Regions from separate parts of the Paenibacillus sp. NPDC058367 genome, predicted to be linked through region 1. Evidence: riboswitches for the same ligand, from Rfam matches in the RefSeq annotation. Region 1 holds a riboswitch; the other holds the start of a gene.

Region 1 (3,784 bases):
AACTATCAATCACGGATTGCCCATTCACCCACACACGGATGCCATCATCTGAGGTAGTGTAAAATGTATATTGCTCATCATATAATGGCTTAATTTTACCTCTCCAACGTATGGAGAAACGATCAATCCCGAGGGCGGCATCCGGCGAGCCTTGCCGCCAATTGAAATCGATAATTGCATCAGTTCTAGTAAGAGCTGCTGTTCCCGATAGCTGTATGTTGTTGTAATATTCTCCTGCAAGCCCCTTCACAAGAGGAATTGCTGCCTCACCCTCTTCTTCGGGAGGTGCCGGCGCTGGTGCAGCGCTAGGTGTCGGTACCAGACTAGTATTTAATTTATCTCTAGTTAAGGTATAGTTGCTATTCATAAATGTTTTAATTGTATCTGCACTGTTATTCTCGTAAAGCATTTTTCCCCAGCTCATCATATACGTCCATTTACTTTGTGATTGCTGAAGCTTCTCCAGATTAGGCATTTCACCATTCTCCCCGATCGCAATCGGTTTGCCTGCGGCTAGACTCAACAAGCTGTCATAGTATTTTTGCTGGTAATCATTTTCGTATATATCTGCTGCCAGAATATCTACTTTATCAGCACCTGGATAAGTTAGCGCATAAGGATCTGACCAAACATTGGGAGCATTCGGACTCCATACCCATAACAAATTATTTAATTTATGAACGTTAACAAAACGGTCATACATAATATTCCAAAGTTTAGAAAAGTTATTTTTCTTCCCCCACCAGAACCAGTTCCCGTTCATTTCATGATAGGGTCTCCAAAGCACCGGAACATTGGCATCGCGCAAGCTTTTTAGGGAGACTGCCACCTTATCAAGTTCAGCGATCAGATTGTTATATTGCTTGGTACCCGGTGTAACGTAACTATCGAATTCATTCTGACTAAGTGTTTTTTTTACATTATCCCAGTCATAAGAGGTGCCCGGCAGGTTAGCATGAAAAGTCATAGCTACGATCCCGCCCGCTTTATTCCAGTTGATGGCGCTGTTCACCACATTTTGACGCTGCCAGGCCATCGTTCCTTCTGACTGACCGCTGATCGCGCCCAGTTCATAACCGTGAAGAGCGGCATATTGTCCGCTGGTTCCCTTCAGCATATTGTTAATTTCATCTGGACTTTCTAAATAGTCATGTTGACCAGCAATAATACCTTTTCCTGAGATCGAGTAAAAATAGTTAAGCAGCTTTACGGCTTCAGGTGAGGCTCCTGGGGTAACTGGCGTTCCAGAATTTGAAGCAGCTATGACAACAGACGGCGAAATTCCAACAGTAAGCGGAAGTGCAGTCAGAAACAAGACGAGTGACAGAAATGCGCCAAATAATCGATACGTACGGTAAGCTTTCAAAATAATCTCCCTTTCGGTAGCCAGGCTGCCACTCTTTCGAAGGCCCTATAGCTTTGCGTCCCTACCTTTCGATAGGTTTGCCTTTTCAATTTAAGAGAAATAATCTCTCTTACCGTAAGTATCGACGACAATTAATGATATATTTAGTGTTTTTATGACTTTTTTTGATAATTGAGTCAATTTACCTGTTTCAAGAAATTTTGGATTGGTTAAATAGATAGGTTAGACCTATGAAATGAATTGTTGTAGTTCTATATCATTCCAGTCTAAAGTAATACGAATGTTATCTTCTTCTACTAATTCAGAACCCGTCTGCACCTCTATAAACTCGACATCCGTCAAAGCAAGGATCGCGTGCTTCGTTCCTTCCGGTATACGTACCACGTCCCCAGCCTTCACATTATGTTTTTTCTCATTCAGCACAATACTTGCTTCGCCGCTGACGATTGTCCAAATTTCACTACGCTTGCGATGTAATTGATAGCTGATATTATTCCCCTCGGATATAAAAATCCGTTTGGTCAGCACTTCATTGCCTTCATCATATTTCACATAATCAATAACTTTGTAATGGCCCCAGCGGCGTTCCTCGTACATCGGTCTTTGTTCAAAGGTCTTCAGCACTTCTTTAATCCGTGGGCTCTCAGCTTTATGGGTAACTAGAATCCCATCCGGGCTAGCCGCAATGATCAGATCCTTCGCACCAATTACCGTAATCGGAATATCCAGCTCATTAATCAAGCAAGTCCCCTCAGAATCCGCCGTTACAAAACCTTTTCCTACATGCTTGCTGCTCATTTCCTCTGTCAGCGTATTCCACGTTCCAAGGTCCTTCCAGAATCCATCATACGGCTGCACCACAATATGTTCTTCTTTCTCCACCACTTCATAATCAAAGCTGATGGAAGACAATAGCTTATACTGCTTCTGCAATTCTTCATATCCTAAAGGCAACCCTTTACGCTGCAAAATATCTAACAAGTACCCTAAGCGGAAGGCAAACACTCCACAATTCCACAATGCATTTTGCTCGATGAGCTGTTCTGCTTGTATACGGTCTGGTTTCTCTTGAAAGTGACTCACCTTCATAAAACCATTTCCCCCCGCCTCTTCGGTGGTAGGAATAATATATCCGTATTTCTCTGAGGCATGTTCAGGAACAACACCCATTAGTGCCAGATTTGCTCCACTTTCCAGCATGGTCCCCTCAAGCATAGCTATGGTATCGAAAAAGGATGCTTCTACATAAGGGTCAACAGGCAATATTGCTACCGTCTCCGCTGGAGAAACACCTGCCACTGAATAAAGATAGGTAGCTGTTAAGGCGATAGCCGGAAAAGTATCCCGACGCTCCGGTTCAACGATAATCGGCACATGACTTCCCAGTTGGCTTTGTATCATTTCTACTTGGCCGCGGCCGGTGGCCAGATAAGATGATTCTGCCATCCCCGCTTCCTCCAGCTGTCTCCAGACACGTTGTACCATGGATTCTGGTTCACCTTGAGGGCTTTCAAGTACCTTTAGAAATTGCTTTGAACGTGAGTCGTTGGACAACGGCCATAACCGTTTACCTGAACCGCCTGATAGAAGTACCATTTTCATAGAATGAACCCTCCTTGAATTATGGAAATCGAGCATATTTGAATTGTTATCAAAACGTCTGGCTTCCGTTTGGTGGTAGCTAGAATGGATTGTATTAAAAGCTATATCTTTGTTAGGTAGAAACCACTCCAAGGGATTTTGGACTTCCGATCGCTGTTATCCTCAGATTTCCTGATTGAACCGCTTCTCGCGGTAGAAATCCGAGGATAAAGGCGAACACTCCGTTTCTACAGTTCCAAATTCCCTTTCCGTTCTTAACCTAACCAACTTCTTCTTAATACTTGATCCGTGCGTACCGGGCTGTACCAGCCGGAAGCAAGCACGTTTTTCTAAAGATTTGCTTCTGCTCTGGGGGAGGCAGCAGCAACTGCAAGAACAACTGCAACTACAAGAGCAAGACTAGTTGCCACCACAGAGACAGAGACAATGACAACTACAAATGCTACTGCTACTGCTACTGCGGTATATAATCAGAGTACCTAACTTTATAAATTGCTTAGAACCTTAAAATAAGGGAACGGAGTGGCGGAAGAGAATTTTGGAACTGGAGGAGCGATAGCGTCCGCCTTTGTCTGCGGATTTCTACCGCTATTAGCGGTTAAAATCAGGAAATCTGCAGACAACAGCGGCCGGAAGTCCAAACATTCTCTGGAGTCACGGCTCATCCCTAAATAGAAAAATCACAAGTTCAATCAATATAACTTAGATTAAACCGCTCCAGCCACACTAGCAGAATAACCGCTCAATCCACCCATCTGCGGACGGCCGACAGAATGATAAACGAGGCCGGTACCCTCGATTTGCTCCTTGGAATAC
Region 2 (3,784 bases), on a different contig from region 1:
AGGCGATAACAATGATGCGCCTGATATGAACCCTACCAGTTCCACGAATGTTGTAGCTGAGTATACCGGGGTCACCGTACCTTACGTAGGTTACGCTATGAATTTCGCAGTTTCCAAAGCTGGAAGTGTCATGCTCATGATCGTACCAGGCTTGATGCTCCTGCTCTATGCTCTGTATTCGTCATGGAAGGCTGTAGCTGCACTCGAAAAGAAAAATGCTGCTATACTGCCCGCCTCTCCACCCCCAACTGAAATACAGTAATTCGTTGATTGTCCGCTTCCGCTTACGAACCGGAAGTTACAATATATAACTTTTATAAAAAAAACCACAAAAACCGAGGAGGAATTTTAATTATGGGTATCAAAAAAACATTGGGTCTTGGCGTAGCATCAGCAGCACTGGGTTTATCATTGATTGGTGGAGGAACCTTCGCTTACTTTAGTGACACTGCACAAAGCACTGCTACATTTGCTGCAGGTACACTCGATTTGAACTCCGACCCTTCAGTTATCGTAAATATTCCAAACCTAAAACCAGGTGATACTGTAACCAAATCCTTCAAATTGAAAAACGATGGTTCGCTCGATATCGGATCTATTATTCTGAACACTTCCACTCAAATTACGGATGCTAAAGGTGACAACTACCTGGATTTAGCCCAATTCATTAAGGTCAAATTCCTTAGAAATAACGATAAAGGAACCGTCGTTTCTCCTGAAGATGTAGTCTATCAAACTACGCTTGCTGATTTAAAATCTCAACATCCGGATCTCGTAAAAAATACTGGTTGGGATCAACTCTTCACCGAAGCATCTGGTATTAAAGCCGGCACCAATGACAGCTTCTCCGTCCAATTTGAATTTGTGGAAAATAACCAAGATCAAAATATTTTCCAAGGCGATAGCATAACCCTGACATGGGATTTCGTAGCTAAACAAGGTGCTAAAAAAGATTACTAAGATTAATAGAATAATTTAATATAATACTCGAAGAGCAGCAGATCCTGATTCCGGAAAGCGGATAAGTAGATGCTGCTCTTCTCTTTACAATAAACTTTGTCGAATTTAATGATATTTGCTATACTAATAACAAAAATTACGGAGGGGCGTCAGCATAGTGTCACAAAATATGGGCCAACGTATCCAGCATCTCCGCCTAGAAAAGGGATTGTCCCTATCTGAGCTTGCGGACAGAGCGGATGTTGCTAAGTCGTATCTTAGCAATGTGGAGAGAAACATCCAATCCAATCCTTCAATCCAGTTTATCGAAAAGATCGCCGATGCGCTTCAGGTATCCATCCACGCTTTGCTCTATGGAGAACCTAATGATGCTGAGGAGTCACCTTTAGATTCGGAATGGTTCCGATTGGTGCAGGAAGCTATGGCCTCAGGCATAAGCAAACGCGAATTCAAGGAGTTTCTGGACTACCAGAAATGGCGCCTTGATCAGAAGGATTAATATTCCACCTGACCTGATAAGATCCTCTTCTACTCATACTATTAAACATAAGCGCCCTCGCCCTCCTAACATGGACCGCGAAGGCGTTTTATATTCTAGTAAAATATAAGGACTATTTATCTTGTATACTTTCTTATATTTTGAAAAAGGGCCCAGCGAGTTATCGCTGGGCCCTTTTTCAAAATATAACGCACTAAATGTATTACTGCACGGCTTGCACAGTCTTCTCATGAAAGAATCGACGAATTTCATCTGCCTTTATGCCAGCCTTCTTAGCTGCTAATAATAAATGTACCCACTCAACGTCTAGATCAATGACCTGCTGTTCTCTGTTGCTTCCCTGGTTGGACTTGTCCAAAAAATCTCCTCCTAAGATTTTACGTCCCCAGGCAATCCGGCTGTCATAGTATTTCTACCTTAGACCCGCGACTTTGTGCCCCTGTCTTTCGGCAGGTTTACCTTTTACTGGACCCTTTACACGAAAGGATCTACTTTGAAATATATGAAAATCGCTAACTGCAATAACATTATACTATACTAAAGTGGAAAAGTGTGTCGATTTCTGATTAGTTTTTCCATTAAAAAACAAAAAATAGAAGCGCTTTTGTGCGATATCTTGTCCTATTAACACGATACTCGTCCCATTCATAAAATTAATTAAGCCAATATAATGATACTTCCTTCCCTATTAGTTAAAAATAAGGATATTAGAATCATTTTAGTGGGCCTTAGGAATGGGTAATGAGAAGAAACAGCGTTCTTTTCATTAGAACAAGCTAACCCATACCATTTTGCGAACGTATTGGACGAAAGAATGAATTGATTACACGTGTGGAAAGTAGCACAATAAGATGAGAAATGAAACCGCAATCATCACAGCTCCAGTAAGCGTTGACACAAAATGTCACGTATGGAGTTCATCCGTTAAGGAGGATGTATTCATGGCAGCCAAAGAGCCCTATAACGAATCCATTTGGAGTAAGTATTACGGACCCAATTTAGGCTACATTCAAGAAAGATATGAACAGTTTGTGAAAGATCCTTCCACCGTAGAGAATAATTATCGCGAGCTTTTTACAAATTCGGGTCCCCCACCCCTAACACCGGATAGCGAACCGGCTCCACAGCCTCGCATTTCGGGAGACACCGAATGGCTTAGAAAGGCAGTAAGAGCTTCCAAGCTAATCGCTAATATTCGTATATATGGCCATATGGCCGCTGATATTGATCCGCTTGAGCGCGATCACAATCCCATGGCTAAATATCTTGAACTCGAAACCTATGAGCTGACTCGTGAGGATCTGCTCGCACTACCTGCCACGCTCATTTGGGAGAATGCGCCGAATGATGTGCATACCGGATGGGATGCAGTTCAGCGTATGCGTCAGGCTTACACCAAGACAATCGCCTATGAATTCGGGCATGTGCATGAAGAACAAGAACTGAAATGGTTGAACAGACAGGCAGAATCCACAAGCTCACCAGCGCCTTTAAATAATGCAGAACGTAAAGAGCTGCTAAACCGCCTGATCCAAGTAGAGCAATTTGAAACCTTCCTTCACAAAACCTTTGTGGGTCAGAAGCGTTTCAGCTTGGAAGGCAATGACGCACTCGTACCGATGCTGGATGAAATCGTACGCGCTGCTGCGCATGACGGCGCAGAGCATATTCTGATGGGCATGGCGCATCGTGGTCGCCTCAACGTTCTTGCACATATTTTGGGCAAACCTTATGACATTATATTTTCAGAGTTTCATCATTCTCCGAACAAGGAGCTTTTCCCTTCCGAAGGCTCTACAGGCATTAACTATGGCTGGACGGGTGATGTGAAATACCATCTGGGTGCAGATCGCGCTGTCCGTGAAGGAGAAACCGTACGCACAAGAATAACACTAGCGAATAACCCAAGTCACTTGGAATTCGTCAATCCTGTCGTGGAAGGCTTCACTCGTGCTGCTCAAGAAGATCGGAGCACAGCCGGATTGCCGAAGATTGATACCAGTAAAGCTATGGCGGTACTGATGCATGGCGATGCTGCTTTTCCAGGTGAAGGGATTGTTGCAGAAACACTTAATATTGGCAAACTTCAAGGTTATCAGAATGGCGGGACGATCCATATCATTGTTAATAACCGGATCGGCTTTACGACAGAAAGCGAAGACTCCCGTTCAACGCATTATGCGAGTGACATCGCCAAAGGATATGAAATTCCAATTATCCATGTCAATGCTGATGATCCTGAGGCCTGTATATCAGCCGTTCGTTTAGCTAGTGCATATCGCAATCAATTCAAAAAGGATTTCGTTATTGATCTCATCGGCTATC

What was found. Region 1 has a riboswitch for cyclic di-GMP ahead of ACFWMP_RS09845 (glycosyl hydrolase). Riboswitches for the same ligand answer to the same signal wherever they lie in the genome.
Region 2: it holds a riboswitch for cyclic di-GMP, as region 1 does, so the genes downstream of both, ACFWMP_RS24440 (anti-repressor SinI family protein) here and ACFWMP_RS09845 (glycosyl hydrolase) in region 1, are expected to answer to the same signal.

Annotation. Positions count from the first base shown of each region.
Region 1 covers NZ_JBHXIZ010000001.1:2,251,282-2,255,065, forward strand. The annotation lists gene ACFWMP_RS09845 (glycosyl hydrolase) at 1-1,366, opposite strand, end outside; cyclic di-GMP riboswitch class I at 1,379-1,458, opposite strand; gene ACFWMP_RS09850 (sugar phosphate nucleotidyltransferase) at 1,595-2,968, opposite strand; gene ACFWMP_RS09855 (UDP-glucose dehydrogenase family protein) at 3,676-3,784, opposite strand, start outside.
Region 2 covers NZ_JBHXIZ010000005.1:257,720-261,503, reverse strand. The annotation lists gene sipW (signal peptidase I SipW) at 1-262, shown strand, start outside; gene ACFWMP_RS24450 (TasA family protein) at 355-960, shown strand; gene ACFWMP_RS24445 (helix-turn-helix domain-containing protein) at 1,130-1,459, shown strand; gene ACFWMP_RS24440 (anti-repressor SinI family protein) at 1,662-1,817, opposite strand; cyclic di-GMP riboswitch class I at 1,845-1,929, opposite strand; gene ACFWMP_RS24435 (2-oxoglutarate dehydrogenase E1 component) at 2,401-3,784, shown strand, end outside.